DNA from 4 places in the Dendrosporobacter sp. 1207_IL3150 genome. Region 1 is predicted to be linked to each of the others. Evidence: riboswitches for the same ligand, from Rfam matches in the RefSeq annotation. Region 1 holds a riboswitch; each other region holds the start of a gene.
What was found. Region 1 has a riboswitch for cobalamin ahead of cobT (nicotinate-nucleotide--dimethylbenzimidazole phosphoribosyltransferase). Riboswitches for the same ligand answer to the same signal wherever they lie in the genome.
Positions count from the first base shown of each region.

Region 1 (7,667 bases):
AGCTGCTCCCCCAAGGGCAGCAGCCTTCTCATAAGTAATAACAGAGCACTAACAGGTTATTGAACAATCATCTTCACAGAAGAAGCATAATAGGATGATAATTATAATAATTATCCAAACGCAATTATTATTTCGTCCACCAAAGCCGCCAAAGCCCATAATATCTTCCTCCTTAGTAAGTACTTTTCGGTAGGCTACTCTATACTATGCACTGCTAATTCATATTGACACTTGCAAATAAAAAACGACCAGCCGTATCTTTTCGATGCGGAGGTCGTATCATTCTTTAATATAAACTAATCTTTGACATCTTTACTTTGCCTAAGCGCTCCCGGGCCATCCTGAGCTACAGCTACTTCAGCTTCACCAAAAGTTTTCATGTCGTTTATCACGTGTAATGAGGCATTAATAAGAGACATTCCAAGAACAGCTCCAGTGCCTTCGCCTAGTCGCATATCCAATTTTAGATATGCAGGTACACCAATAACTTCTAAAACTTCGGCATGAGCAGGTTCTACTGAAAAATGCGAACCAACTAGGTAATCTTTTACTTGCGGCGCAATTTTAACCGCTATTAATGCTGCTGCGCTTGTTATTAAACCATCTAAAACAACTGCCGCACCGCTGGATGCCGCACCTAATATTACTCCAACCAAGCCAGCAATTTCAAATCCTCCAACTTTAGACAATACATCGATAGGATCATTCTTATCTGGTGAATTAACCTCAATTGCTCTTTTTAATACACTTACTTTTCTATCTAGTATTTCATCACTAATGCCGGTACCACGTCCAGTTAATTCTTCTAATGTCTTTTTACTATAACAAGCAACAATCGCCGTACTAGGGGTTGTATTAGCTATACCCATTTCACCTAGACCGATTACACGAGAGCCTTTAAAAGCCTCACCCTGGGCTATTTTTATACCTGTTTCAATTGCTTGCTGAGTCTGCTCGCGAGTCATCGCCGGCTCTTTTGCAATGTTCTTTGTGCCACAAGCTATTTTTTCTTGATGTATATTTGTAAGCTGTGATAAATCTGCCGCTACACCAATATCCACAAGAACAAGACGAGCACCAATATGTTCGGCGAAAACATTAATAGCAGCTCCGCCTTGGCAAAAATTCTGAACCATCTGGGCTGTTACTTCCTTAGGATAGGCACTAACTCCTTCATCGGCCACACCATGATCGCCGGCCATTAAAATTACGCTTTTTTCAAGCTTTTTTGGCCTTGGATTACCAGTAATGCCAGCCATTTGTCGAGCTATATGTTCAAACGAATGTAAACTTCCGAGCGGCTTAGTTAAATTATCAAGTCTTAATTGACACCTATCCATAGCAGCATTGTCTAATGGTTTAATTAAAGAAATTATATCTTCAAACATGCTCATGTCCCCCTCGTTTTGGCAGTGTACTATACCTGCTTCGAAACCCCTGCATTTTCAAAAGTTGCCATATTGTTTAGCATCTTAATTGAAACACTTAGCATGTCAACTACCATCGAAGCACCAATGGCTTCTCCTAAGCGAACTCCCATGTCTAAACATGCCTTCAAATTGAGTTTGTCCAATGCAATAACATGCGCTGGCTCACCCGAAAGATGTGAAGCAAATATGTAGTTTTTACTTAATGGGTGAATAGCATTAGCGATTAATGCGGCGGCAGTAGTATTTAGGCCATCTATAACTACAGCACATCTATTTGCCGCACAACCAAGAACTACCCCTGCCAATGCACCAATCTCAAAACCGCCGACCTTTGCTAACACGTCAATTCCGTCTGCTCTATCAGGCTCGTTCACTCTTAAGGCTTCACGGACAATATCGATCTTAATTTTCATCCTGCTGTCAGATATACCAGTTCCCCTGCCAGTAACTATTTCGGGAGCAAGTCCAGTAAACGCTGCAACAATAGCAGCACTTGATGTTGTGTTTCCTATTCCCATTTCGCCAAGACTGAAACATGTATATCCTTTCTGAACTCGGTCATTAACAATTTCGATGCCAGTTTCTATTGCCTGTATAGCCTGTTCACGTGTCATTGCTGGTCCTTGCGTAAAATCTTGGGTGCCATACGCAATCTTTCTGTGCCATAATTCTGGTACATGAGATAAATCTCCAGCAACCCCCATATCAACTACAACCATATCAGCACCACAGAAGTTAGCAAAAGCATTAGCACTTGCCCCCTTAGAAACAAGATAGTTGGCAGTCATGTGAATTGTTGTTTCTACTGGATAAGCACTAATACCATGCCTTGCTACGCCATGGTCCGCCGAAGTCACTACCATACAGCAGCGTGGAACTTGTGGCACGATCTCTCCCGACACCCCAGCATACTGCCTTACCATTTGTTCAAGTCTCCCTAAACTACCGATAGGTTTTGTAAGATTATCCAATCGATTTTGCACTTCTCTCATAACATCAGTATTTAACGGAGAAATTCTGGCTAATGTTTCTTTCAATAAACTCATAGTATCCCCCATTTTAGACTTATATCATTTAAAAATAAAGACGGCTTACTCAGTCTCAAAGGACGGCGCAAGCCAGTGTAAAAAATAAAACGACGACCTTTTTGAAAATAATACCAAAAAAGCCGACGAAAATACTCTTTGTGTATTACACCAACCTTTCCTCGAAGGTTTGTAATAACGGTGAAGGCAGGTCTCCTGGCTCCCAGTTCATCGACTATTACGCCTTCCTCTAATGAGTGGCATTGTAATGTCTTCCTGGTACAGTGGCGGGACCGCGCTATCAGCAAATTGCTTAGACTTCCCTATTATCCTCCAGCTGACTGGAGGCACCTTGACCGTATATTTTTTATTAAATTGTTGTCATTATAACAAATTTTTACCACTATCGTCAATTATAGACTTATCAATTATATATAAACTCATCTCTATCGAATCTATTAAAATTTAACAGTTATTAATTTATATGAGTACGGAGAAAATAATTATTGCGGAGAAGAGATGAAAAGGCTTGATTTATACGCAAAGCGCCAATAAGGGAATACGAAGCTATTAATATGCTCGGACTCCATTCGGATGCACTTGCGTATAGCTAAAGGCCAGTCATACTCTTAATCCTTTCAATACGACGGTCCTAGGGCCGTCGTTATTTTTTCATAAAATCATTATCATCAGTTTACCATCTAAGGATAAAAACTCAGTTCTGGAAAAAGTGCGGCAAATGATGTCTCATATACTAATTCAGGAAAAAAAACAAATTGAACTCGAGAATTGTGTCTATAAAGATGACTTGACTTACATACATACTTAAACCGACACCAATCGCAACGATTCTGTTTATAGTAAAGCTTGCCCCTCATACAAAAACCTCCCGTTAGTTTTACTATAAAGTATGCATTAACATAATAGGTTGTTCCTTTGTACTCGGTAAACTTATCAGGTATTAACTAATTATTTCTAGGTATTTTACTGCTGTAAAAAAAATAGTTATAGGAGTGATTAGTAAAAAACCTTGGAGGCGATGCCAATGATTATTTTTAGGAAAAAACATTTACTATTAATAGCACTCTTAGCTTTAGCTATCCCAATAGTTTTGATATCGGGTCGTGTTACAAATAAGATAATGATAAATAAAATAAATGTTTTACCGGCTCCTAAACTAGAATCACATGATTTAAAGAATGAAGATTTAAAGACATATACTAAAAGATTAATGTCATTAGAACGCGATATTGAACGACTTTATACTGAAGTAAGAATAGAAAAGCAATCTACAGAAGAGGTATATGATAAGTATCAGCAAATCAGAGTAAAATTACGGAAATTGCATGTGCATAATAGTGATACAGATAAATTTAGACTATGGCAAGAGCTTGCATATGCTAACTCAAACATCATAATGCTTGTTCAATCCTTAGACGCAACTAACCCAAACTCTAAAGAAAGTGAACAACTTGAAAAAAGAATATCATTTACACTAGAAGCATTTAAGTCCTCGGCTGACGATATTATTAACGATAGAATTGAAAAACAGCAGCTAAATACAGATATTCAGGCTATTTTCGAAATTGAAGATTAAGTTTTATTACCTCGATTTTAAAAACAGTACTTATTTATTTTATACATCTAAATAAAATACCACTGCAAGACTTTATCTTGCAGTGGTATTTTAAATTCAGTCGATAAGTAGATTAGCAATCTGTGACGTCGTCTCCGCAACAGAAGAAAAATAACAGGATAATAATGATTACGATAACGATACCACTATTACCGCGTCCTCCACATCCACCAAAACCGCCGAATCCCATTATAACTCCTCCTTGTAATTTGATTTTCTTGGGTGCACGGTATCCTATGATCAATGTAATAAATTTGCTACATACCAATACAAAAAAATTAATTTATATCGCTTTTTATCCATAATTTTAACATTACGTATTAGGCATAATGAGCTAGTTACGGCTAAAAAATACTACAACCAATGAATTATTATCGGATAAGTAAGCCTGAATTCCTTAACTACTGCATTATAGCTTTCGTAACTCCAGTATTACTGTCGCATTATACTCATAAACTGCTGATATGTTGGCTCGGAATGATAAACTTTCCGCATTGTCACAAAAATAATGTAGGATCGAAGGAGTTGCTATGTCTGCTTTTTTAATTAAATATATCATCGCCGTATTTACTCTTTGGGTAATATCATCCAACCATGATGAGCTCTACTATCCAAAAATATACCATTTTTTTATTACAAGCTTAATTATCGCCGTGACTGGAATATTAATGTCACGAATCCCGTTAGTTACACAAACGATTTGGATGAATACTACTTATTATGTGTTTGTAGCTGCACTTGCTATTTTTTTAATCTCATTCTTTTTGCCAAACAGCTACGTTACCTTGCATGGTGCCTTTTTCACCGCATCAATAGTTGGACTCCTAGAGTTAATCATTTATTTAGTAGTACGCCGTCATAGAAAACTAACAAACGGAGAATAGCGAAAAGAAAAAAACTCATAGACATAATAGAGTTGAGTTGCATATACTTTCCTTACTTGTTTTATCACCGTCAAATAGATCAATCTGAAAATTGCCATTTGCGGTAACTAATCCAGCTCCTCTAACACCTAAACTGCGGATTGGCTTATCCCATTTATAGCTAGCATTGAATAAGGCAGTTCCTATGAGTAAAGAGGAAATAACTGCCGCTTGATTTGGGTTATAATTCTATATCACAGTTGTGTTGCCGTTAAAAAAATATAAGAAATTAGGCATGTTAGAATCCCTTTAAAGATTCTAGCATGCCTTTTTTATGTCTTATATTCCCTATTAGCTGACTTTATGTTAAAGTTCGCAGTAAATTCATAAGAGAATTTGCTTATTTTATTTATGTTGTTTTAAAAAAAGTAGTACCACTTAAAGCTTTAATAATCGCAAAATATTCACGAATCGAATAATTCAGCCTAACTAATATAGGGCTAATACTAGATTTACCATCATAATCTAACTTTAAATGTTGAGCTAATAATTTTGCCCTTAACATATGATAGTCACTAGTGATAATTAAGAATCTTGGTTTTTTATCGGAAAGTGACAAGGCTATATTATTACTAAATTTGAGATTTTGCATAGTTGTCGTAGATTTATCTTCATAGATTATTCTTTCAGCATCAATACCTTTATATATAAGGTATTGGCCCATAGCTTCTGCTTCTGATATGGTTTCACCTTGCCCACGCCCTCCTGAGACTATTACCTTAGATGTTTTGATTTTTACAAGATAATCGTATCCCGCATCTAGTCGACTTATTACAGTATTTGAAACTTTATCGCCATCTAGTCCTGCCCCTAGAATTACTGCATAATCAACATTACCATCAGTATCTGAGTTCCATTCACTTATAATTAATGCTTCAATACAAATAAAGGAACTATAGAATAAAACTATCCCTACTAATGCCAATTTACGCAAATTTTTAACCCTTTTACCTGAAGTGTAATTTAACACATAATGGTTTAAGGAATATATCATAACTAGAGATATCCATGTACCTAAAATAAATAAAGTTCCATATGTAAATCCTAAGAATAACATAAGCACTATGACAATTGCTAAATAGATTAAAATAGAAACTAACATAGTTTTATTAATTGTTGCTTTCATATTCGCATAACACTCCAAATTTATCTTGTGAAACCTTAATATAAGATTATAGGATAATGCTCGAAACCCTTTATTTTATTAAACATCCTCCATATGAGGGTTGCGCCGACTATAAAAAACCATTATTACTGCTTATCACTATTTTACTGGGTAAACTTTATTATCAGATTTACACACAGAGCATATTCGAAAGCTAGTTAACGCTGGACTTGTATTTCAAGAACAAAAAATGGCAAATTTTAATTTACAAAAGAACCGCTTCCACAATATGCACTACATAAAAAGACCGAATTATGAGAAGCGCTTATTACCTAGAAATATATTGATATATTTGTTTGAAAATGTCTTGATTTGTTTTTTGAATACGTCGCTAAGTTGTTTGTAAAATTAGAATTAACTTTTATAAACAAAAACTCCCAGCAAATAAGCCGGTAGTTTTTTTTATTATGCGTTATTTTTCGTTTGAGCCTTACCTATAATCGCACTTTGTATTTAGATAAATTTCTATTTGTTCTGAAAATCGATAAACAATGATATCTATTCCACATCTCATAAACTCAATAGAAAAAGAAACCGCCGCTATTATAGCTAACTTTATCCAAAACACAACTTCAATATTTGCCGTTATTGGTACTTGTTTTTAGTAGTTAAGGGACAAAACAAGGGAGAGTTTATATAAATAAAAAAAGACTTGCACATCGGCAAGCCTTGAATTTACTGGTGGGGTTAGGCAGACTCGAACTGCAGACCTCTTCGATGTCAACGAAGCGCTCTAACCAACTGAGCTATAACCCCAAATGTATTTCGCAGCCGATTGCTCAGCTGCGAATATTATTATATTACGGTTATCCTGTAATGTCAATACCAATTTAGTATTAGCATGTAATTTAGCTTTGTGTGAAGATACTTTATGTATCCTTATATCACGTATTTTCAAAGTACATATAAAAATAGAGCACAATTAGCGAAGTGCTCTTTAATTATAGCGTTTACTTCTTTACTGCAAGATTTAGGCATGAATAAGTTATAATATCCTAAAAACATAAACCTCCCATTTAGAAGGTTTATTTAAGCGGAAACGTTCTTTCAGCTTAATAGGATGTTGCTCTATCCCCTGAAACAGGGGTTACTAGCTTTCATTCATTATGTGGTAAGTAAACTATTTAAAATCGTCTTTAAAGGCTTTTTCCCTTCGTACAAATCATCGCGTATCACGTGCAAATCGTTAACACTACTGAGTCCAGTTAATTGCAGTTGAAATAGAAACCCAACCGTTGATTCAATGCGAGATAACTCTGAGTTAAGCATCGTCATAATCAAGTTCCTCAAATTCGCAGTAAACATAGCGAAGCGAAGAAATCTATCTAATTCGTAAAACTCGAGAACTGATCCCGAATAGTAGTTTCTGCAGTTCCAACCAACTTCTTTTGTTGCTGTAGCAAAAGCTATCTCTTTACTTCTGCTTAGCTCACTCTGATTAAAGCTTACACCACTCTCTCCACGCCAACTAGCTGACACAAAGTCAGG
Region 1 covers NZ_JBAIYU010000026.1:32,274-39,940, forward strand. The annotation lists gene cobT (nicotinate-nucleotide--dimethylbenzimidazole phosphoribosyltransferase) at 297-1,388, opposite strand; gene cobT (nicotinate-nucleotide--dimethylbenzimidazole phosphoribosyltransferase) at 1,418-2,476, opposite strand; cobalamin riboswitch at 2,645-2,825, opposite strand; gene V6C17_RS13065 (hypothetical protein) at 3,501-4,052, shown strand; gene V6C17_RS13070 (hypothetical protein) at 4,622-4,975, shown strand; gene V6C17_RS13075 (YdcF family protein) at 5,364-6,140, opposite strand; tRNA gene V6C17_RS13080 (tRNA-Val) at 6,859-6,935, opposite strand; gene V6C17_RS13085 (hypothetical protein) at 7,284-7,667, opposite strand, start outside.

Region 2 (7,667 bases), on a different contig from region 1:
AAGCGGTGGTAACTGCCGTGATAAAGAGCAGCAGCAGCCGGAAAAAGAACACCGGGACGCCTACCGACCGTGCTTCTTGGTCACCTAAAACCAATATATTTATATGTCTTGCTAATAAACAAAGCACGAAAATTCCAATGATAATCGGACCAACAGTAAGGTAAACGTGTTCCCAGCGCCGATAATCCAAGCCTCCAACCATCCAAAATAAAAACTCGCGCAACCGTTGTTCATTCAGCAGCGTCAAAATTCCTGAGGTAATTGCTCCCATGAACATACTGACAGCAATGCCTGCCAGCAGTAAAATCATTACAGGAATTTTGCCATCTCGCATTGCCAGCAGAATAATCAACGCAATAGCCAGTAAAGACCCCGCTAGTGCTAATAACGGCATGTAAAAAAAACTCTGCGAAGTAAGCCCGAGGGCTATGGCAATAACAGCTCCCAGCGATGCCCCGCTAGATACGCCGATAATTCCCGGATCAGCTAAAGGATTACTGAATATTCCCTGCATTACTGCCCCCGAGATACCTAGTGCCGCGCCCACTAAAATTCCCACTAGTACACGCGGCAAGCGAATGTACCAAAAGACTGAGTGCTGCTCTGGTGTCAAAAACACCTCGGCAGCTCCGGGAGCATTGAGTTTAGCAGCAATTGTTCCTACTATCTTTATAAAAGGCACAGTAACCTGTCCAATAGATAAAGAAACAAGCGCTACAATGCCCAGTAGAACACTCATTGTTATAAGGAATACTCCTTTATCATGAATTTTTCTCATACTCCAGCCTTTCTTATGCTATTTATCCTGCGGATATGCGGCATTGGCAATATCTCGTATTCCGTATACGATATATTGGGATGAGCTGTCCTGATACTTGCCATCAGCCGCAACTAAGCGGTCATTTTGTATAGCTTTTACAGCCTGCAGACCAGGATCATTTCTTATATCGTCATAATATTTTTTCATATCTGTTTTGCCGCTGTAATCCCATGTTGGCATAATAAATACATCGGGATTAATCTGCACAATTTGTTCCTTAGATAGAATGTCATGGCTATTTAAACATGCCAGCGATGCACCATTATTAACCCCGGCTAGTTTGCACATATCCTCAAACAAGCTGCCTTTGCCATCAGTTCCGCCCATTAAGGTAAAACGAATTACAGTTTTGCGCTCGTTATGAGGAATACTATGAACTCTTTCAGTAACAGCGGCTAGCTCTCTGTCCATTTTAGTAATAACCGTGGTGCCCCTTGCCTCTGCGCCCAACACCCGTGCTAACTCGGTAATTGACTGTTTAACTTCCTCGATATTAGTTGGAGTATGATATACATATACATTAACCCCAGCATCTCGTAGTATTTGGATAAGTTCGCCGGAATGCCAATCTGGGATAAGGACTAAATCAGGCTGCAGTGCTATTATTTGCTCAGGATTGGCCCTGACTTTATTAGCGACAAGCTTGGCTTGCTCGGTTATGCAGGATATGTTCGTATCTTCAGAGATAGCACTCAAAGCGGCAATGCGTTCTATTGGTACTAAATCAACCAGTATCTCATCAGTACCAATTGACAGCGAAACAATTCGCTGGGGCTGACCGGGAAGCTTTACTATATATCCTTGATAATCTTTAAACTCATAACCCCACTGCCCTGGCGTTAGTCCTGATTGACCTCTATTGCAGCCGCTTAGCAGTATGACCAGCAGCATAATTATTAAGAACCAAAATAACCGCCGCACTTTAGCCCTCCTTGTTACATCCCAGCGCTTGCTGTTGGGTGAAAATTTTCTGCGACCAGCCAGTTAAATCTTCGTTAATAAACTCATGTACTAGATACTTTGGTTTTATATAGTCTACAAGTCTCTTAACAGCACTTGTTCTAAAAGGTAAATGCTGATCAATTTTCATTACGTGCTCCATCACATCAGCAACTGTAATTTCTCCAGTCACTTGCTGTGCTTGACTGTTTTTTAAATATTCACCGGAAAGCGAACAATGCAGATGTATTCCCTTTATAGACTCACAGTAAACTCCTAAGTTTTCCACCGTCTTGATAATATAATCGACACCGTCTGCTTCGGTTTTAAGGGCAGGGTTAGTATTCATCAGATGTCCAGTGTCCAGCATAATGCCAACGTTACGATGCTTAACACTATCGAGCAGTTTAGCTGTCACCGCCTTATCCAACAATGTAAGCCCCGGCCACCATAAATTCTCAAACAGCAATTCCATACCTGGTGGAATATCCTCCGCAAGAGCATTGACAACCTCTATAACTGCGTTGATAACTTCATTGTCATCTGCACTAAAAGACCATTTAAATAATTCAGCTGTTTTGGCATGGCTAACATGAAAAACTATATATTTTGCTTCGGCCGCCTTAGCTCGGCGAATATTCTCGCGAAATGTCTCCAGCCATTCCAAAGGGTCTAGAGTACCATAATAAGCTTTTATGTCAGCTTCATTGGTAAACTGGCGCAGCAGTGCTTGCTTATCGCCCCGCCAAAAATCCAACCAGCATGGCCAAAACATAAGATGCACGCCATGTATCCATTCTTTTTTATGAACTCGTGCATCCCATGGCGCACATATCATCATTTCGACTCCGTCTAGGTGATGATAGTTCAGAAAAGCCCGTAAAAGCTGCGAACTATCTCTTATAAGTTCTCTATCGGAACTATAATTGGATAAATTCACAAGTTGAAGCATGTGTATTTCCTTTTCATATATTTAATCAACTCTGGCCGAACCTATATCACGGCCCTGACGCCTAACAGGAAGCTGCGCCCGCCGTTAGGATATCCTGCAACGCCGTCATAGTAAGCATCAAAGATATTATTGACAGTTAAAAATACGGTACGACTATTGTCTAATTTATAATTGATGTTTGAATCCCACAGCCAATAACTTTTCGCAATAAATTGGTTATAATCGTAATTTTCCCGCCTCATTAACGCCGTCCCCTTAATGTCGGCACTAATTTTATCCTGTGAATATAGAACGCCAACATTCCAGGTCTTATCCGGTACTTTTGCATCTTTTTTATAATCGCTGTCCCCGCTCTTATTTTGGATATTTAGATAACTGAAACCGACGTAGCCTTGCAGTGCCTGGTTAAAGTTTTTACTTAGCTGCAGTTCAATACCTTCAGCTTTCCGCTTATCTACGTTGGATGGCACCCAATGCTGATTATTGGGAACTGTACTAATATCTTTCCAGGCAATAGCATCATCTAATTTACGATAAAAGTATGTAAATTTGCCGCTAGTAGTGCTATCAAACTTATGCTTAATCCCAAAATCACTGCTCCAGCCTGTTTCTGGTTTAAGATTTGGATTTCCATCATAGGTATAGGTTGTAGAACCCCAGGTTTCAACTGAGTGCGGCCAGTATAAATCATCGAAACGCGGGGCATTGAATACCTCCCCCCAAGATACATAATAGGAGGTCTTATCGCTCACCTTATAGTTTAATGAAGCCTGAGGGGTAGTTTGATTACCATAAACGTCATGGTTGTCATAACGGACGCCTAGAACGACCCCGACTTTATTATTCAAGTCCCATTTGTCCTGAACGTAAAGTCCTGTCAAGTCTGTCTGCTTATTACCATACTCGGTGCTTTTTATTTTATCTTGACGCCAATCTAATCCGGCAGTAAACAAATGCTTATCAGTAACTTTATTATCTGTCTGATAGTTAAAACCTGACACTGTAACATCATGGCCAGCACCATCATAACGACGGTTATTAGTATTCTGATAATATCTAGCTTGATAGCCATTGTCGTCATCATTACGATTTTTATATGCTAAATCCCAATTATTTTGCTGGGTTTTATCAAATTTTTGGGCAATCGCATTGCCTTGGCTTTCATCCCTAAAGTATTCATACGAAAAAGTCAAATCACCATCATTTATTTTTTGATCTAAACGTAAGGTATAGGCATCCTGATCAGAACCTGTATGGTTTACGGTTTTACTATTCCCATCACTATAGTTGCCGATGTTTCTAATATCCGTGCTAAAATACCAGCCGGAATCACCATGCCGCCCCTCATTAGTCAAGCTGATACTGCTGCTATCCCAATTGCCGCCTGCTACTTTCAGTGTAGTCTCATTCTTTTCTCCCTGTTTGGTAATGATGTTAATTATACCGCCAACTGCATCGGCGCCGTATAAAGCTGATTTACCGCCTTTTACTATTTCAATCCGCTCAATATTTTCTATTCCCACAAAGCTGGATAATTTGGCGGTTGACATCCCAAAGCCGCCAATCCCATTAGGTAAATTCATGCGCCTTCCATCAATCATCACGATAATCTGTTCACTGCCATTGATAAACGCGGCACTATTGCTGCCAGGTGTTCCATAGCTTCTTACATGTATACCTGGTAAGTGCTGCAGCACCTCGCCTAGATTACGATAGTTTCCTTTTTCTAGCTGCTCACGGCTGATAATTTCTACGTTGGCGGCTGTCTCGGAAACTTTTGTTGATATCCGATTGGCTGTTACCACCACTTGATCCAGATAGAACTGCTCTCCCCCCTCTTGGTTAGCATAAGTAGTTGGCATGCTTTGCAACAGTATTGTACTGCCTAAAATACAGGTATAAATAATATTTTTAGTCAAACTTATCTTTATAGTCACTTTTCTTCCTCCTGATTTTAAATTTGTATAATTATTAACATCCTCACCCCAGCAGCAGTACTCAAACAAAAAATCTCCCTCCAATAGAGAGGGAGATATACAAATAAGTTTACCTATAAAAATCCCGGCGTATAAATACGCCGGGACGAAATAAGCACACCAAATAGTGTACAAATCCCCTCCCCATCGCTCGCGGGTCAAACGGTGATTGATATATAGGCAGTTCTCCTGGCTCTGGATCATCGCTTGCTCAAGCCTTCCCAAGACATTTGTCTCAGTGGCATCATTTGAGTTCGCTTCCCATTACAGTGGCGGGACCGCGCCGGCATTGCACCGGACTTCCCTATTAAGCCCTTGCGGGCACCTATACCAACATTTATTTAATTGTAAATAACTTACTTAGTGCTTATGACAGCAATGTCCTGCCGGTTTTTCCATGGCTTCCTTTAAATGCTGTACATAAATATCCCCAATAGCTGCATTTTCACCTAACCCATGTAAATATACATCTACTTCGATGCCTGCCATATTCAACTGGGCTTTTGCCGAATCGTCCTCATCCCCAGCCATATCATTATATGCATGATCTCCTGCAACCAGCATAAAGGGCATTAACGTTACTTTTCGTACTTTGTTCTTTTTGAGTTTTTCAATGACTGTATCAAGTTCCGGAAACCCTTCAACAGTATAAAGAAAAACATTATTCAGACCGGCTTGTGCGAATTTCATCTGTAGAGCAGCATATGCCGCATTAGCCGGATGAACTCCTCCATGCCCCATAAAGATAACTGCTTCCTTCTCATTTAATGCCGGAAGCTGATTTTTAATGGCATTGATAGCAATTAAATAGTCGTCAGCGTGATCTTCCTGCCCCATGTAGTAAAGCAACGGACGTCCAAGAGCTATTCTGTCAAATGGCTTGTCCTTGACATGAGCGTACTGTACAACCATTCTTTTAATCTTCTCATATTCTTCCCCTGCGACAACGTGAAGGGGCTGGATGAATACCTCTTTATAACCCTCAGATTGAAGCCTCGCCAACGCTTGTTGTTCAGTATCAATCTGAATACCATCACGCTCACTCAATCTTCTGATAACCATTCGGGACGTAAATGCTCTGCGCACTTCATATTCTGGGAAGGCCTCCCTGATTTTATCTTCCACACTTTCAATATTTAGCTTCAATGCATCTGTATAGGTAGTACCAAAACTAACAACTAAAATGGCCTTTTTCATTTTCCCAACTCCTTTATTAAACAAAGAAATCTCCCTACCTTAAGAAGGGAGACATGCATAGCAGTATATCCTTATAAAAATCCCGGAGTATAAAAATACACCGGGACGAAATAAGCACAATAGCAGAAACGCTGCGCAAATCCCCTCCCCATCGCTCGTGGGTAAAACGGTGACTTATATATAGGCAGTTCTCCTGGCTCTGGATCATCGCTTGGCCAAACCTTCCCAAGATTATTTATCTCAGTGGCATATTCTTGGCTTTACTCTCCCATTACAGTGGCGGGACCGCGCCGGTATTACACCGGTCTTCCCTATTAAGCCCCTTAGGGCACCTATACAAATATATGAAATTTTTCACTTATGTGTAGTATTACATGCGATTATCCGTTTGTCAATCAAAAAAGGGATATTTTAATTCAATCATATGTTCCTAGACGCTGTACCTGTTAACTTTAACTGTTCGCGTAAATGCTTATTGTCAGCTTCCAGTTTTGTAATCTTTTTAATTAGCACACTAATAATTTTGTCTTTATTCTCGTTATTTAAGTCTTCAGCAATACAAAATTGCTTCGAAAATTCCTGTTCACGCAATTCCTCAATTCTAGCACGTAAATCGGGATGATTATAAAGTGTCTTCTTGGCAACACAAGCAGTCAAGGCTACACTGTTAAAATTTACTGGCTGGCCAGAGCAAATCAAATATTGGATTGCATCGTTAACAAGTTGATACGTTCTCTCGCGTCTAGTTTGATGGAGACGCTTCAGCTTTTCAGTTCTATCACTCAGCATTATCTTTAACGCTCTGGGAGTTTAATATAACTTGCCGCGTAGCCAGTCGCTCCATCAAAGGAGTACTATGGGTTATAACAATCAGGCCGATTTTTCTTTCTGCTACTTCTTGAAGCAAGAAATTCCATATTTGGCTTTGGGTAATAAGATCGAGCATTGTACTTATTTCATCAGCAATAAGAAACTTTGTCCGCTTGCCTAGCGCTCTAGCAATACAAAAACGTTGCAGCTCACCACCGGATAATTCACTGGGAAAACGATTAAACCAATCACGCTCTATACCCAATCCCTCGATAATCCGGTCTTCGATTCCATCACCTTCGGCAATTACATCTTGCATGCGCAGCCTTGGATTAACCGATTTTTTTGGATGCTGATATATCATTTGAACAGGGCAATATCCTTTTATACTGTAAATGTCTTCTCCATCTAACAATACCTGCCCACTTGCAGGTTTTATATAACCTGATAAAATTTGGCACAGCGTTGTCTTGCCAAAGCCACTGGGTGCTGCAATACCGACTCGTTCATGACTGTGCATTTTTATGTCGAAGTTTTCAAATATATTTAAACCTTTTTTATAACCAAAAGAAATTCCTTTTGCCTCTAAGATCACTTCAATCGCTCCTCACACTGCATGAATACAGCGAACCGTTCCAAAACGTATCGTCTTCTCTTTGATATCCCCTTTACATTCTGGCGTTAGCTGGGGGCAACGGGGCCCAAATGCACAGCCACTTGGCATATCTTTAACGTATGTCTGATTGCCTGGGAAGGGATGAAAGCCATTTTGCGGTAAAGCTCGCCAAAGTGCTTTGGTGTAAGGATGCCTAAGTGTATTGACTGATTGAAAGTCTGCTACTGGAGCTTCCTCTACCGTGGTTCCCGCATAAAAAACAGCAATACGATCAGCTACTTCTAGTGCTAATTCAATATCATGCGTGATGAGTAGCACACCATTACCTTGGTCGGCAAACTCACGAAAATGACGCAT
Region 2 covers NZ_JBAIYU010000010.1:551,028-558,694, forward strand. The annotation lists gene V6C17_RS06070 (FecCD family ABC transporter permease) at 1-739, opposite strand, end outside; gene V6C17_RS06075 (ABC transporter substrate-binding protein) at 797-1,741, opposite strand; gene V6C17_RS06080 (TIM barrel protein) at 1,743-2,711, opposite strand; gene V6C17_RS06085 (TonB-dependent receptor plug domain-containing protein) at 2,753-4,648, opposite strand; cobalamin riboswitch at 4,850-5,031, opposite strand; gene V6C17_RS06090 (sirohydrochlorin cobaltochelatase) at 5,048-5,884, opposite strand; cobalamin riboswitch at 6,051-6,235, opposite strand; gene V6C17_RS06095 (DUF6262 family protein) at 6,305-6,673, opposite strand; gene V6C17_RS06100 (ABC transporter ATP-binding protein) at 6,663-7,289, opposite strand; gene V6C17_RS06105 (ABC transporter ATP-binding protein) at 7,302-7,667, opposite strand, start outside.
Region 2: another riboswitch for cobalamin. It lies ahead of V6C17_RS06090 (sirohydrochlorin cobaltochelatase); the one in region 1 lies ahead of cobT (nicotinate-nucleotide--dimethylbenzimidazole phosphoribosyltransferase).

Region 3 (7,667 bases), on a different contig from region 1:
AGGGCAACAATTGGTGTTGAGTATTCTTGTGCGAAGGTTCCGCCAACGAGGATAGCCGCTACAGCAATGAGCGTGGGAAAACGGCCGTTACAAGGGACGAAATTATTGGTCAGGATGGCAATTAACCGTTCGCGTGGTGAATCAATAATTCGGCATGATACAATGCCAGCAGCATTGCAGCCAAAACCCATGCACATAGTAAGTATCTGCTTACCGCACGCCTTGCATTTTTTAAAGACATGATCAAGATTAAAGGCTACTCGGGGTAGATAGCCTAAATCCTCTAATAAGGTAAACATGGGGAAGAAAATTGCCATTGGCGGCAGCATTACTGATATGACCCAAGCCAATCCGCGATATAGTCCTAGTACCAATACGCCATGCACCCAAGCGGGGGCATGAAGAGCTTCAAACCAACCAGTGAGAACATCTTGGAAACCGAACAGCGCAGTTGCAAGCATTTGTGAAAGTACGTTAGCTCCCTCAATAGTAATCCAAAGTATTGCTCCTAATAGAGCCAGCATAATTGGATAGCCAAAAATTCGCGAAGTAAGAATATCGTCGACTCGAGCATCCAGAGATTTTGCTGCCGGCGGCTTTGTTACAACTTTTTGCGCAATAGCTTCAGCATTGGCATAAATATCAGTAACAATTTTATCGCCTATAGTATTATTATTCTGAAGACGGATAGAATCCGCCTCCATGCAGACTTCAGCTAAAGTTGTCATGGGTCTAACAACGTTTTTCATACGGCAGCCTCCTTATGCGTCTGGAGGGGATTTAGTTCCAAGTGCAGTGAAATGCTTTCAATAAAGCCTTGATCGCCGTCTAATAATCTTAGGGTAACCCACCGCGGATCTAATTTATGATCAATAAGCCGCTGGATTTTTGGTAAAATTGTTTCAACTGCGGCTTCGACCTCAGGTGAATAGTCGATTCGTTTTGGACAGGGCTTAAGTTTACCATTAGCAAACTGGTACAGTACTGATAGGAGTTCATCTAGTCCTTCGCTATTTCGGGCAGCGGTTGCCACAACAGGCACACCTAGCTCTTTCTCCAGTGCTTTGATATTAACTCTAATGTTTTTCTTACGGGCTTCATCCATTAAATTAACACAGACAACTACATTCGGTGTAATCTCCATAATTTGCAATGCTAGATTTAGGTTACGTTCCAGGCAGGTAGCGTCAAGCACAACCAGAGTAACGTCCGGCCGGCCAAAGCAAATGAAGTCGCGAGCTACTTGTTCTTCAACAGTATGAGCCAAGATAGAATAAGTGCCAGGCAGATCAACTAGTAAGAACGATTGCTCCTGATAGGTAAAAGTACCCTGGGCGTTGTCAACAGTTTTACCAGGCCAGTTACCAGTATGCTGACGTAAGCCTGTTAAAGCGTTAAATACTGTGCTTTTCCCTACATTTGGATTGCCGGCAAGAGCAATGATCAGCTGATTTGCTGCAGAAGCGATACCGAAATGTTCGCGGAGAACCCGCTGCTGTGTTTCTGTGCTAAAGACCACAACTAAACCCTCCCACTAATTATTAGATGTAAATACTTTAATATTGCTTGCGTCATCGTGCCGCAGCGCAATAATCGAATCTCTAACCTTATAAGCAATAGGATCGCCTGAAGGGCTGCGGCGGATGCACTCTACAGTTGTGCCAGGAACCATACCCATATCAAGAATTCTTCTCCTGAGCAGTCCGTGTATCTCTATAGCTGCAACCCAGCAGCATTCTCCTGCGGCTAGTGATGACAAAGCAATAACCTCTGACTTGCTGTTCATGTTATAATCCTCCTATACATTACCTAATGTAAAAATTATTTTTGAAAAACAACATCTAAGTTAGCTCAGTACAACATGGTTAGCTTAAGGTAACAATTTAGGCTAAAAAAAATTAGCTTCGCCTATCTAAGTTAACTCTATACAACTTCATTAACTGAGGCTAACATTTTGCTTTTATGCTGTATGCTATGAAGTACTAAATATAAATGTTACACAAGGGCAACTATTTTCTAGCAGATATTGACTAGAGGGTGGTTAAGTGCTAACATTAACTTAATGACAACCGTCATTTTGATAATTAAATAATTTCGGTATAGGTGCCCGAAAGGGCTTAATAGGGAAGTTCGGTTAAATGCCGGCGCGGTCCCGCCACTGTAATGGGAGAGCAAACTCAAAATATGCCACTGAGACAAAAGTCTTGGGAAGGCTTGAGCGAGCGATGATCCAGAGCCAGGAGAACTGCCTATATGTCAATCACCGTTATACTCACGAGCGATGGGGAAGGGGATTTTGCACACATGTGTATCATCTTCCCAGCTATTTACAATAGCTGGGATTTCTATTGATATTCGATGGACAAAAACCTCCCATAAGGGAGGTTTTTTACATAATCAGGAGATGAATGATTTCCTGATTATGTAAGAATCGCTAAGGTTTATGGCAGATTTAAAAGATTGGCTATAAATCATGCCTTTCTTATACTCTATACGATTGATCGTACTGAGTTTTCATTGCTCAAATAATATGATGTGGTTGCGCCTGGGAACGCGACGCTGTCCTGTTAAGGGACATCCTTTTTACAACACTATTCATTTAGATAATTAATTTCGAGGAGGTTTTGGTTTCAGTCGTTGGCTAAGTTTTTAAAATTAAAATATAAGTAAATGGAAGGATGTTGAACAAGTGATGAAAAATTCAATGAAATTAAGTTTAAGTATTTTATTGATCTGCACTGTGTTGTTAGGAATAGGAGTATTTGGTGCACAAAAAGTAGAGGCAGCAGATTATAAAAAAGCTATTGTAGTAGTTAGCTTTGGTACAACTTTCGATGATTCTCGTGAGTTATGTATCGAAAGTGTGGAGAATAAAATCAAGGAAAATTTCCCGGAATATGACGTGCACCGTGCATTTACTTCCAAAATAGTAATGCAGAGATTAGCTGAACGAAAAATTCAAGTGGATAGTTTAGATCAAGTTTTAGCAAAACTGCAAAAAGAAGGATATAAAGAAGTTATTGTTCAAACAACTCATTTGACTCCTGGTGAAGAATATGAAAACAAGGTTGTTGCGGTAGTTCATAAATATGGCAAAGCTTTCAATAAGATAGCTATCGGACGTCCTCTTTTAACGTTTGATGGCCAGAATGGAACACCAAATGATTTCGCAATTGCGGCTGCCGCATTAAAAAAACAAATGCCTATGCTCCAGTTGAATGATCGCACAGTAGTGTTTATGGGGCACGGTTCACCTCATAAACATAATGTTGCATACGCTAAATTGCAAGAGCAGCTAGATTGTGCAGGTTTTAGTGCAACAGTTGGAGTAGTTGAAGAAAGTGATACCCCGAGCTTTGATGATGTAAAAACTCGACTAAAAGAACAGGGTGTCAAAAGAGTGCTTTTAATGCCGCTTATGCTTGTTGCAGGAGATCATGCAAACAATGATATGGCTGGTGATGAGGAAGATTCATGGAAAAGTCAGCTGATTGCTGAGGGTTACCAAGTCAGCACATATCTTCATGGCTTAGGTGAGAACAGTGCGATACAGGATATCTACGTACAGCACGTAAGAGATGCTATTTGGGGCTTATATAAAGCAAAGCACTCATCTGATAAATAAATCCTTAGACAAATACCTACAGCAGTCTCGAAATTTTTTTCGAGACTGCCTAGGGTTTTTTGTGTTTTTAATGGTATACTTAATTTTGGGTTTTTTATCCGATAACTAATCCGCTCTAATACGCTCCCTTGACTTGCAAGTGGGAGTAAATAGCGGCTAGGTTCCTGGATAAGTTCGGCTAAAATTCAGAATAAGACTCCTTCTGAATTAAGTCTTACTTTATCCTTGCAGCTTTTATAAATTGAACGACTAGGAATATGCCTTGCAGAAATTTACTATAAGGCATATTCCTAGCCGCGGTGGATAAATACCGCTTGCGGTTTTTCCAATTTCAATAAGACTTAATCTCAGCTAAAACTGTTGTGATTAAACAAAATTCGCATTAGCGTTGTTTATTATGGGAGGTAATTATGTCAGGTATTTTTTACGGTGTAGGTGTAGGGCCAGGAGATCCAGAGCTTCTAACATTAAAAGCGATTCAAATTATCAAACAAGCAGATGTCATTATAGCGCCAAAGACTGAAAAGAAAGAGGGAAGTGTAGCCCTGTCTATTGCCAGCCCTTATTTGAAGCCAGATGTCGAGATTATGACCCAGGTTTTCCCGATGGTTTCAGATACCGAGATTTTAACAGAAGCTTGGGAAAGCAATAAAAGCAGCATCCTTGAATTATTAGAAGAAGGCAAAAAAGTAGTTTTTTTAACACTAGGCGACCCAATGTTTTATAGTACCTATATCTATGTATTTAGGCTGCTGGAACACTCAGGATACCCAATTGAAACAATTCCTGGAGTTACTGCATTCTGTGCAATTGGCAGTAAGCTTGGCTATCCGCTTGTGGAAGGTAATAATATTTTGAGCATTATTCCTGCTACAATCGAAGAGGAAAAATTAGAGCAGGCTTTAAATATGTCTGATAACGTAGTATTAATGAAAGTTTATAAAAACTACAATGAAATAGTCGAAAAGCTTAACCGTCATAATCTTGCAGATAAGGCTGTAATGATCAGCCGCTGCGGTCTGCCAGACGAGGAAGTGGTTCGTGAGTTAAGCTGCACTGATGATAAAAAAATCAACTATTTATCAACAATTTTATCACGCCGGAGTTAACATTGCGGGAAGAAGTGAGGTGGCGGTGGGATGCAAGTTAAAAAGATAAAACAGCTGCTTGCAGTATGTCTGACACTCATAGTTGTAATTCTGACCGGCTGTGGGCGGACAGAAGCTCCGGCAGCAAAGAATGACCAAAAGTCATTTCTCACAGTAACCGATGATGCCGGGCGTACAGTATCACTAGAAAAAAAACCTGAAAGGATAGTTGTTTTATCAACGTCCTTTCTTGAACTTTTATATGCTGTCGACGGAAAGGCCGTTGGCCGTCCTAGCTCTAAAACTAGCGAGCTTCCGGCAGCTGCCCTAGACGCAGCCGAAGTAGGTTATGTGTATAATATTAACATTGAAAAGGTAGTTGCATTGCAGCCTGACTTAGTAATTGCTTTTCAGGGAATACACGATAAGCTGCTGCCTGTTCTAGAAAGCAATAAAGTACCGGTGATATTAGTTCGGATGAAAACCTATCAAGATATTAACGATAAAGTTAAACTTTTTGGCGTTATCGCTGGTACTGAAAGCAAAGGAAATCTAGCTTCGCAAGAGATTGACGCTAAGATAAACACCATTCTGGCAAAGGTACCTGCGAAAGAAAAAAGTGTCGTAATATTACATGCGACTGCCAAAAGTGTGACGGTAGAATTAGAAAACAGTATTGCCGGCAGTGTTGCAAAAATGCTTAAACTTAAAAACGTTGCTGCTGGAAGCAAGGCGCTCGAGAGTGACCAGGATGCTACCCCTTACAGCCTGGAAAAATTGGTGGAAAGCAATCCTGATAAAATTTTTATCGTAACTATGGGGCAAAGTGCTGAGGTTGAGAAGCGGATGAAGGCTGATGTAGAAAGCAATCCAGCTTGGTCAGCATTAGATGCAGTTAAAAATCAGCAGGTGTATTTTCTCCCACAGGAATTTTTCTTGCTTAACCCGGGCTTAAAGTATCCTGATGCTGTAGAATACATGGCCAAGCTTGCTTACCCTGAGGTATTTGCCAATGGCCGATAATAGGACAGAGCACTCAGTATTTAAATTTTTTAACTTTCCTGTTTCAAGAATAGTTTGGCGGTTAAGTATCTTAGTTTTATTTGCGATACTTGCAATAAGCGGGATAATTATCAGTTTAGTTAAAGGGGCAATTTATATTGCTCCAGAACAAATATTAAGTATCATACTAGCTGAGCCAAGTGACGCTAAAAGTCAGGTCATATGGAATATTCGTCTGCCGCGGACTCTGGTAGGGGCCTTGGTTGGAATGAATTTGGCACTTTCGGGAGCAATTCTGCAGGCCGTTATGCGTAACCCCTTAGCCGATCCCCATATTATCGGTATATCATCCGGAGCTGGTTTAGCCGGGGTTGCAGTTATGATTCTTTTTCCAAAGATGGAATATCTAATAACCCCTATAGCTTTCGTAGGAGCTATGGCAGCAGCTGTGGCTATCTATATTTTGGCCTGGAAAGGCGGGATCAGGCCTATCCGGATTATATTAGCTGGTGTAGCTGTATCAGCCTTTTTAGGATCAGGAATTTCAGCTTTAATGATTTTTTACAGCGACCGCGTGCATGGGGCACTAATGTGGATGGTTGGAGGTTTATCCGCCCGCAGCTGGCCTCATGTAGATGTTATTCTTCCCTATGCTGTATTAGGCGGTCTATTAGCAGTCCTTGGATCAACCAGGCTTAATGTTCTGCAGCTTGGTGATGATATGGCCCGCGGACTGGGACTCAATGTTGAGGTTACCCGTCTGTTAATGACCGCTGTTGCTGCCTTGTTGGCGGCAAGCGCAGTTAGTGTAGCAGGTCTTTTGGGGTTTGTCGGTTTAGTTGTACCCCATGCGGCGCGGCTCTTAATAGGTTCAGATTACCGTTATTTACTTCCGGCGTCAGCGCTATTAGGGATTAGTGTAGTAACTTTCAGTGATACACTAGCTCGTACCATGCTTGCGCCTGTAGAACTTCCAGTAGGAATAATCATGGCCTTCTTCGGCGCTCCATTTTTCCTCTTTTTGCTAAGGAGGGAATTGTGATGGCAATTTTAGAAGCCAAAAAATTAAATGTAGCAATCGGCGATAAACATATCATCAAAGACTTAAGCATAGCCGTTCCGGCTGGAAAAGTAACGGCTATTATCGGGCCTAACGGTTCGGGTAAAAGCACACTTTTAAAAGTATTGTCTAGGGTTTTAAAGCCGCAGTCTGGTGAAAGTTATTTTGACGGTAATAATCTAAGTTCGATACCAGCGAAGGAATTAGCAAGCCGGCTTGCTGTACTTCCTCAAACTCCGCAATCACCGCCTGACTTAACAGTAAGGGATCTGGTTGAACACGGTCGGTTTCCCCACCGGAGTTGGTGGAAAAGCTTGTCAAACGAGGATAAAGCAGTTGTAGATTGGGCGCTGCATCAGACCGGTGTATTTGATATGTCAGACAGGCTGGTAAGCACCTTGTCTGGAGGTGAGCGTCAGCGGGCTTGGATCGCCATGTCACTGGCTCAGCAGCCACAAGTGCTGATGCTGGACGAGCCAACAACCTATTTGGATATATGTCATCAGCTGGAAGTTATGCAGCTTGTTGCTAAATTAAATGGTGAAAATGGCATTACAGTAGTTATGGTTCTGCATGACATAAACCAAGCGGCTCAATATGCTGATTATATAGCCGTTGTCCGTGAAGGGGAGATTTTTGCAGCCGGCTGCCCGCCACAGGTAATTACAAAAGAACTGCTTCGAGAAGTTTTTCGAGTAGAAGCGGAATTTCTGCCAGCCGAGAATGGTCGTCCAACCTTCTTGGTAAAGGGCTTGGCAAATTATGAAACATGAAAAGGCTGAGGGAAGTAGAATGATTGTTATTGATGGCTTAGTAAAAAGATTTGATGACCGTACGGTTATAGACCATCTTAACTTACAAATAAATAAAGGTGAGACTTTTGGCCTGCTCG
Region 3 covers NZ_JBAIYU010000010.1:529,283-536,949, reverse strand. The annotation lists gene V6C17_RS06020 (nucleoside recognition domain-containing protein) at 1-749, opposite strand, end outside; gene V6C17_RS06015 (FeoB small GTPase domain-containing protein) at 746-1,519, opposite strand; gene V6C17_RS06010 (FeoA family protein) at 1,535-1,786, opposite strand; cobalamin riboswitch at 2,085-2,267, shown strand; gene V6C17_RS06005 (sirohydrochlorin cobaltochelatase) at 2,693-3,625, shown strand; gene cobI (precorrin-2 C(20)-methyltransferase) at 4,036-4,734, shown strand; gene V6C17_RS05995 (ABC transporter substrate-binding protein) at 4,765-5,736, shown strand; gene V6C17_RS05990 (FecCD family ABC transporter permease) at 5,726-6,757, shown strand; gene V6C17_RS05985 (ABC transporter ATP-binding protein) at 6,757-7,548, shown strand; gene V6C17_RS05980 (ABC transporter ATP-binding protein) at 7,568-7,667, shown strand, end outside.
Region 3: another riboswitch for cobalamin. It lies ahead of V6C17_RS06005 (sirohydrochlorin cobaltochelatase); the one in region 1 lies ahead of cobT (nicotinate-nucleotide--dimethylbenzimidazole phosphoribosyltransferase).

Region 4 (7,667 bases), on a different contig from region 1:
CTGTATAATTACAGTCCTTTAATATTATGCGTACGCACCAGGTCGCGGACTATTATTCTTTATGACTAATTTTACGCAGTTCATTACGATACTGATTAGGAGTCATGCCAACCTCCTGCCGGAATACACGACAGAAATAACTTGCATCATGATAACCCGACTCGGCGGCAACACGTACAATTGTATGTTCATGGCATTGCAGCATTGACTTTGCTTTATCCACTCTGGCTTTAGTTAGAAATTCAACAAAATTGCAGCCTTTCTCCTGTTTGAATAGCCGACTGAAATAAAATGGGCTTAAATGCACAGATTGTGCTACTTCTTCTAAAGATATGTTTTTATGGCAATTTTTCACTATATATTCGCTAGCCTTATTTACTACCCTTGTATTCATGCCTCCACGGTTTTCTAGCATATTATCAAGAAAACTATCCAAAGAGTCAAACATCCATCGATAAACCTGGTCTTTTGTGCCGCACTGGATTAAACGACTTATATGGTCAAAATTAAGCAATGTCAGCTGCTCTAAATTGGCGCCGCCCTCGATGGCAGATCTAGATAATACTATAAGAAGCTCCAGCACTGAAGCTTTTATTGTATCTATACTGCTGCATTTTGAGAATATCTCATCTAGGAGCTTAGCAAGCGATTCTTTCGCCTGCCTCCGATCACCGCAGCGAACTCGGTCAACCACAGTGCGTTCATTCTGAAATGGATAGCGAAATGGCTGCCCACTAAGATGAGGGATATCTTCGATATGAATAATCTGGTTATCTCCTAAATAGAAGCGTTGGCGCTGTGCACTTAATGCTTCTAAATATGATTTATGGAAATCTCTTGGATCGCTGTAATATCGGCCTATGCCAATGGTAACGCTTATGCCCATCGTACTAGAAACAGTTTTCCGAATGCTGTTTGCAATATTCAGCGCATCTGTTTTAACCAGGCTCGCCTCTTTTATATCACTGCCGATTATTATTATTATATTATCACTGCTAAACGGAGTCACCAGAGTACTCGGACCGGCTATCTCGGAAGCAATCTCATAAAGCTGTTGTTTTACCAATTGTTTTTTAAATTCTGGTTCACTTTGAGTCAACTGCTTAAAATTATCAACATCCAGCACCATAACAATTCCCGATTTTACTTCTAACCCTAGGAAAGCAGCACGCTCGTAAAAGTGTTCCAGCTCGGTTATACCGCCTGATATCAGGTCCTGTATAAAAGACATTTTTATATACGGCGCTGCTTCCTGCAAACTTTTGCGCATTTGCTTGTCTTCTTTAATGCGTTCTTTTGCTTGCTTTACATCCTCAGCAACAGCCTGAAGAGCTTTGATTAAATCTTCTGGACGCAACGGTTTAAGAAGATACTCAACAGCACCTAGCTTTAGTGCCTGCTTAGCATATTCAAACTCATCAAAAGCCGTTAGCATTATGATTTTTGCATCCGGCAAAATTGCTCTAATAGCTTTTGCCGCCTCTAAACCATTCATTTCCGGCATTCTTATATCTAAAAGCACAATATCTGGTTTTTGCTGTGATGCTTCGCGAATGGCGGTTGCTCCATCACCAGCTTCACCGATTATGTCAATGCAGGGACAATGCCTTGTTATGATATAACGCAAAGCTTGCCGTTCGAGTTGTTCATCATCTGCTATTAACAATGTAATCATATATTAACTTCTCCTTTGGCATTATACTAAGACTGGCAAAGCGGAAGCCTAATATAGATACTGGTTCCTTTACCCATTTCACTTTCCATCCTTAGACCATATTCGCTGCCAAAATGATGCTGAATTCGCTTGTGTACGTTAATAATTCCTAGGCCTGTTGTCTGCCCCTTTGTATGTTTCCTTTTTTCCGAACGGAAAATTGAATTTATTCGCTCTTGTGACAGCCCTATTCCAGTATCGCTGACAACCAGCATTAAGTAACCTTCATCGTTGCTTGCACTTATGTGGATTTCTCCCCCATCCTTTTTGGGCTCAAGTCCATGGATTATTGCATTTTCAACTATCGGCTGCAATGTCAGTGCCGGTATGTGTACATCCAAAACTTGAGAGTCTACATTAACTTTGGCATTTATTCTATCACCAAAGCGTGCCCTTTGGATTGTCAGATAGTCACTTATCGATTTAACTTCTTCCTCAAGGGTTCGCAGCTCTTCAATATCACGAAGATTATTACGAAGTAAATCGGACAGCGCATAAACGATCTCTTGTGTTCGGCTCGCACCTTCCAATAAAGCAAGTCTGGCAATTGTATTTAAGGTATTAAAGAGAAAGTGCGGATTAACCTGGGACTGCAAAGCCTTTAATTCTGTTGCCCTGAGCAGGTTTTCTAACTCGGCTTTAGCCCTAATTTCATCCATAAGCTGCTTCTGGACAATGTTAGCAACCCCAATTTCGACAATGTAGTTAGACATTATATAAATTAAATCTGCAGCAGCTTTAAGCCTGGCCCCCTGGATTATATCGACTTTATCAAATAGTTCACTAAGCTTATCATTATCCCGCTTAAGAGAAGCTGTCAGCTTATACATCTCACCTTTGGTATCATAGTCTTCCTGAGGTGAAACAACTTGACCGGCTAATAAGGCCCCAACATATTGATTCTGAACAATAATTGGTGCTGCTAAATCAGTTAAACCAGCATGGCAATGATATACATAGGGCCGCCGGCTTTGTAAAGCCTTTCTGCCCCCTCGGTCATCACAAGCCATACAGCGAGCAAGACCTTCAAAATCGGACCTAATATATTGACAAAATTCCGTAAAATTACTAGGTTTAGTAACAGGCATCCCTTCAACATCAACTATAACAGCAGCTAACCCTGTTGCTTCTGAGAACTTATCTTGTATCTCCTGCAATACCTGAGTATTTACAATTTCACCAAGAGTAAAGCGATTATAACCTTGCACAAAGGTTCCCCCTATGAATTAAAGTTCACCGAATTGTAGGAATTTTCTCATAGGGTATTATTTGGATTAAATATAAAATTTTTCCTGCAAATGACAAGATATTGTTATTTCAGAGCAATTAACTTTTACGAAACTCTCGAAACACTACCATCAATGCTAGCTATATGGCTACCTGCGGCTCACCTGCAACATTCAGGTCGAAATCTGACAACCTAGCCATGTTAAGAAGCGTATATGCAGTGGTTTTAAGAATAGATACCATTAATACAGCCCCTGTACCTTCGCCTAACGCCATATTACCGCGAATAATTACATCATCGGCTAGGATATTTCCTAGCAGCAGTGCATACGCCATACCAGGCTCTTTAGACATATGCGACGGTATAGCGTACTTTTCAATATCACTGTTAAGCTTCGCAGCACAAGCATAAGCCACTGCAGTTATAAAGCCGTCGATGACGAACGGAGTTTTACGCTGCGCACATTCAAGCATACCTGCACAAATCGCTACAATGTCAAAACCGCCTACACACCTTAAAATATCCTCGACTCCTTGCATCGCAGCTTTGTGACGTTCAACACCTTTACTTACAACTAAACGTTTTCGCTTGAGCAAATCATTGTTTGCCGGGCTAGCCCCATAACCAACTAAAAATTCTGGAAACATCCCTGTCAAAGCATGAAGTACCGCAGACGAGGTTGTGGTATTCCCGATTCCCATTTCACCGAACGACAGTAAATTGCAGCCCTGCTTGCTAACCAATTCTTCTACTATATCTTGCCCAGCCTTCCACGCTAAGTAAAATTCCTCGTTACTCATAGCTTCTTGCTTCATAAAGTTCTTACTTCCTAAAGCAACTTTCTTATCGATACCTACAGCAACGCTGTTATTAATGCCAACGTCAACAACAGTATATGGAATACCATTACTGCGACAGAAGCAGCTTATCGTCGCTCGCCCATCAACCATATTCTGTGCTTGCAAGTAGGTTATCACCGGCGGGTAAGCAACTACCCCCTCATCAACAACCCCATTATCAGCCGCAAAAATCACGTGATGCGGGCGTACTTCTGAATGCTTAGTTTCCCAAGCCAAAAGTATCTTCCGAAAATACTTTTCTAAGAGTCCAAGACTGTTCGGCGGTTTAGCCGCACCATCAATTAAGTCGTTCACTGCTGCTTCGTAATCCATAAAAATATCCCCCTCTATTTTAGTTTTTAATATTCTTATGTGTTAACCACAGAGTACGCAGAGGTCGCAGAGTGGACGCAAGTGTAGGTTATAAAATTCATGCGCGATAATATCTCGACCAATTCCTCCGATAACCCTCTGCGTACTCCGCGTACTCTGCGGTTCAAAAAATCATCCCCACAAAAATAAATACCTAGCCCAAAAAGGCTAGGTATTTAAAATTTAAAAACCCTATCCTTCTGGCATTACCCCTTGCGCGGAGGTAAAATGTCAGCCAAAACAGGCAGGTCTCCTGGCTTACGGATCTTGAGTCTCCTGCGCCTTCCCGGCAGCCCGGTGGCATATGCAGAAGACTTCCCCGATTACAGTGGCGCGACCGCGTCGTTTAAGGGCTATAGCCCTTCCGTACTTCCCTATTCTCCTCTTGGTTTAAAAGAGGCACCTGTTTGGTGGCAGTATATTAAGTTGTTTATTTTTCTATTTCTACCATATTATGTGATTTCCTATCAGTAAATGCGGGTTAGCAAGATGTTGAAGCGTAAAGTAAAAAAAATGCTATTTCTAGATCGACATACTAACTTTTTAATTAAAATACGAAGGCCATCAACACAGCAACCTCGGTAACTTCTATAATGGCGCCATATACATCTCCAGTCATGCCGCCTAATTTATTGGAGATATAGCGGGCAACTAAAGCAGCCCAGCTAATTGCTACTATCCCAGCAATTAGTGCAGTATTGCCTAGCGGAATTAATAGTGCTAACGTAAATATGCCAGCTATATAAATAGTAGTTTTATCTGAGTATTGGAAAAAAGTCTTCCCAAGACCATTGGCCCGAGCATATGGGAATTTAGTTATTGCCACAACACTAGCCATCCGACCTATAACCGGCATTACAAATAAGGCGGCAGGCAGCTTTCCTATTGGGATGTCTAAAATAAGCGAATACTTAAGTAATATCAGCAGGCTAAACCCAATCGCTCCAAAAGCTCCAATGCGGCTATCTTTCATTATCTCCAACATTCGTTCTCGCGAACGACCCGAAAAAACCCCGTCTATAGTATCCATAAAGCCATCGCAATGCAGGCCGCCTGTGATTACAATTTCGATTATAATCAAACTTGCCGCTAGTAAGTGCATTGGAAATACTTCAAACTTATATTGCTGTACTCCATAAGCCAAACCAGCCAAAAGAATGCCTATTATGCCGCCTACCAAAGGAAAGAACTTAACACTTCGTCCAAATGCCTCAGGCGACCAATCGGCGTGTTTACTAACATAAATTCGCGTCAAAAACTGAAAGCCGGTAATAAAATCGCCGCATAGCTTTTTAACCAACCATTACACCGCCTCGATCATTTTACTTATACTTTCACTAAATTAATTAGCTATCCTTCAGCGTAATAATCGATCGGCAATATAGTCCTGCAATTAGCTAAGAAAGTACATAGATTGAATGTGACGTAAGTGTTCTTGAATAAAGTGCACCTTATTATAAGCGCAAGTCAGCGCCAGCAGCGTTAATAAGGTACCGTCTCCCCTTCTCAGCTTCCTTAAGAAGATTAAAAACCCTTGCGAAATCTCTTCCGCAAAGGTTTTTAATCTTCTATTCCAAAAATTTTATGGTAGCATTAGGCAAAAACTTTTTGGCTGCTGCAAAAGTATCTGTAAAAAACTCTTCGTTTTCAATTGCCTGCTCAATATCTGACCGCTCAATTATAGCGTATGGCTTAAATTCACCTAACATCGGATGCTTTACTGCAGCGTCTAATATACCGACCTCTACACTTTCAATGCTTACTCCATTGGCAATGAGAGTGTATTCGCCTACTGTTTTTCCGTTCTCAGTAATTCTTAAACCGAATTTATTTTTGCGACCAGCCATTGCAGATTCAACTATTCCGATAATATATGGATGTTTTTCTTTTAAGTGCTCTAAAACCTTGCGGCGGAAAGAGACAAACTTTTCTTTTATCAATACATCAACTTCAGTCATTTTCCAGGCCTCCTTATTACATTAAGTCATCTTTTAGAGTACCCAAAATGGTTGTTAAGAATGTTACATCAGATTATTTTCTATTATCAAAAAAAGGTACAACAATAAAATATCGGTCTAACCTTCAAAATCTCAAGAAAGTCAGACCGATATTTCTTCATAATTACAGCTTGCTTTCATATCCGGCCGAAAAACCAGACGTGCAATTGCATAAGATTCCTATACCAATTAAAACAGTTTTAACTATTATTTGTGGTTACTGCAGCAGCCATGTCCATGTTCATGATCACCGTGCTGGTGCCCACCGCAAGCATGCTTAACCCCATTTTCTAACTTAACTTTCTTCATGCTGCCACAAGTCGGACAAGCAATTTCATAACCATGTTTGCCACCTAGTGTACATGGTTTCTCCTCCCACTGATGTGCACAGTCTACGCATTCAAAAATTCTGTTAGTCATTATATAATTACCTCCCTCAATATTTATTATCTGCCCTTCTAATAAAGCGAGTGCCACTTTCCTGCGAGCCGAGTTTAATACCCTTTGGAAAGTACTGCGTGAAAGCCCCATCTTCAGTGCACAATCACTTTGATCCAATTCGACGACATCCTTCAAGCGAAGCGACTCAAGCTCTTCCAAAAAAAGCTCAATACTCCCTGAATTCATTTCACCTTCAGGAATAAACCTGCGGCAATATGGAATTTCCTCAACTATCCCACAACAACGTTTTCGGGGCATTCGAAACTCTCCTTTATCAATTGGGCATATGCCCAATTAAATTATATCCTATAATTAGATAAAAATACAATGAAATTTAAGCTCTTTTTAAGTAGATTTTTTACAACTTATAATGTAACGCAAAAACAGGCAGCCCGTATGAAGAATGCTGCCTGTTTTTAGATGCTAGCGTTTGTAGCGCCCTGCTAACGATGCTAAATGAGCGGCAAGTTCTGGCGTAAGCCATTCCTTGCGGCAACGCCATTGCCAATTCCCCCCGACAGTCCCCGGTGTATTCATTCTAGCCTCACTGCCTAGGCACAGAACATCCTGCATTGGAATTATTACAGTATTTGCATTAGTGTTATAAGCAAATTCTATCATTCGCCAGCAAACATCTTCCGGATCAGCGTTTTCCATTTGTAGCATTTTATTAATACACTCAGCATATTCAGTTTCTTCGCCAACATTTAGCTTATACCAACCAAGAGTAGTGTTATTATCATGCGTCCCTGTATAAACTACACTATTTTTATCACATGTAAAAGGAATGCAGCAACCTTCCTCATCACATGACAAAACAAAATGCAATACTTTCATGCCCGGGTAATAAAAAGCATCCCGTAAGTCTTCAACCTCCGGGGTTATTACCCCTAAGTCTTCAGCAATAATCGGCAGTTTACCAAGATATCGCTCCAGTGTACTAAATAGCTTTGCACCAGGTCCCTTTATCCACTTGCCATTGACAGCAGTTTTCTCTCCTGCCGGCACTTCCCAATATGCTTCAAAGCCGCGGAAATGGTCCACCCTGATTATATCAACCTGATTTAACATAACCT
Region 4 covers NZ_JBAIYU010000010.1:777,079-784,745, forward strand. The annotation lists gene V6C17_RS07205 (response regulator) at 53-1,675, opposite strand; gene V6C17_RS07210 (sensor histidine kinase) at 1,702-2,922, opposite strand; gene V6C17_RS07215 (nicotinate-nucleotide--dimethylbenzimidazole phosphoribosyltransferase) at 3,083-4,114, opposite strand; cobalamin riboswitch at 4,380-4,575, opposite strand; gene cobS (adenosylcobinamide-GDP ribazoletransferase) at 4,701-5,453, opposite strand; gene V6C17_RS07225 (hypothetical protein) at 5,722-6,111, opposite strand; gene V6C17_RS07230 (DUF134 domain-containing protein) at 6,358-6,849, opposite strand; gene V6C17_RS07235 (bifunctional glycogen debranching protein GlgX/4-alpha-glucanotransferase) at 7,015-7,667, opposite strand, start outside.
Region 4: another riboswitch for cobalamin. It lies ahead of V6C17_RS07215 (nicotinate-nucleotide--dimethylbenzimidazole phosphoribosyltransferase); the one in region 1 lies ahead of cobT (nicotinate-nucleotide--dimethylbenzimidazole phosphoribosyltransferase).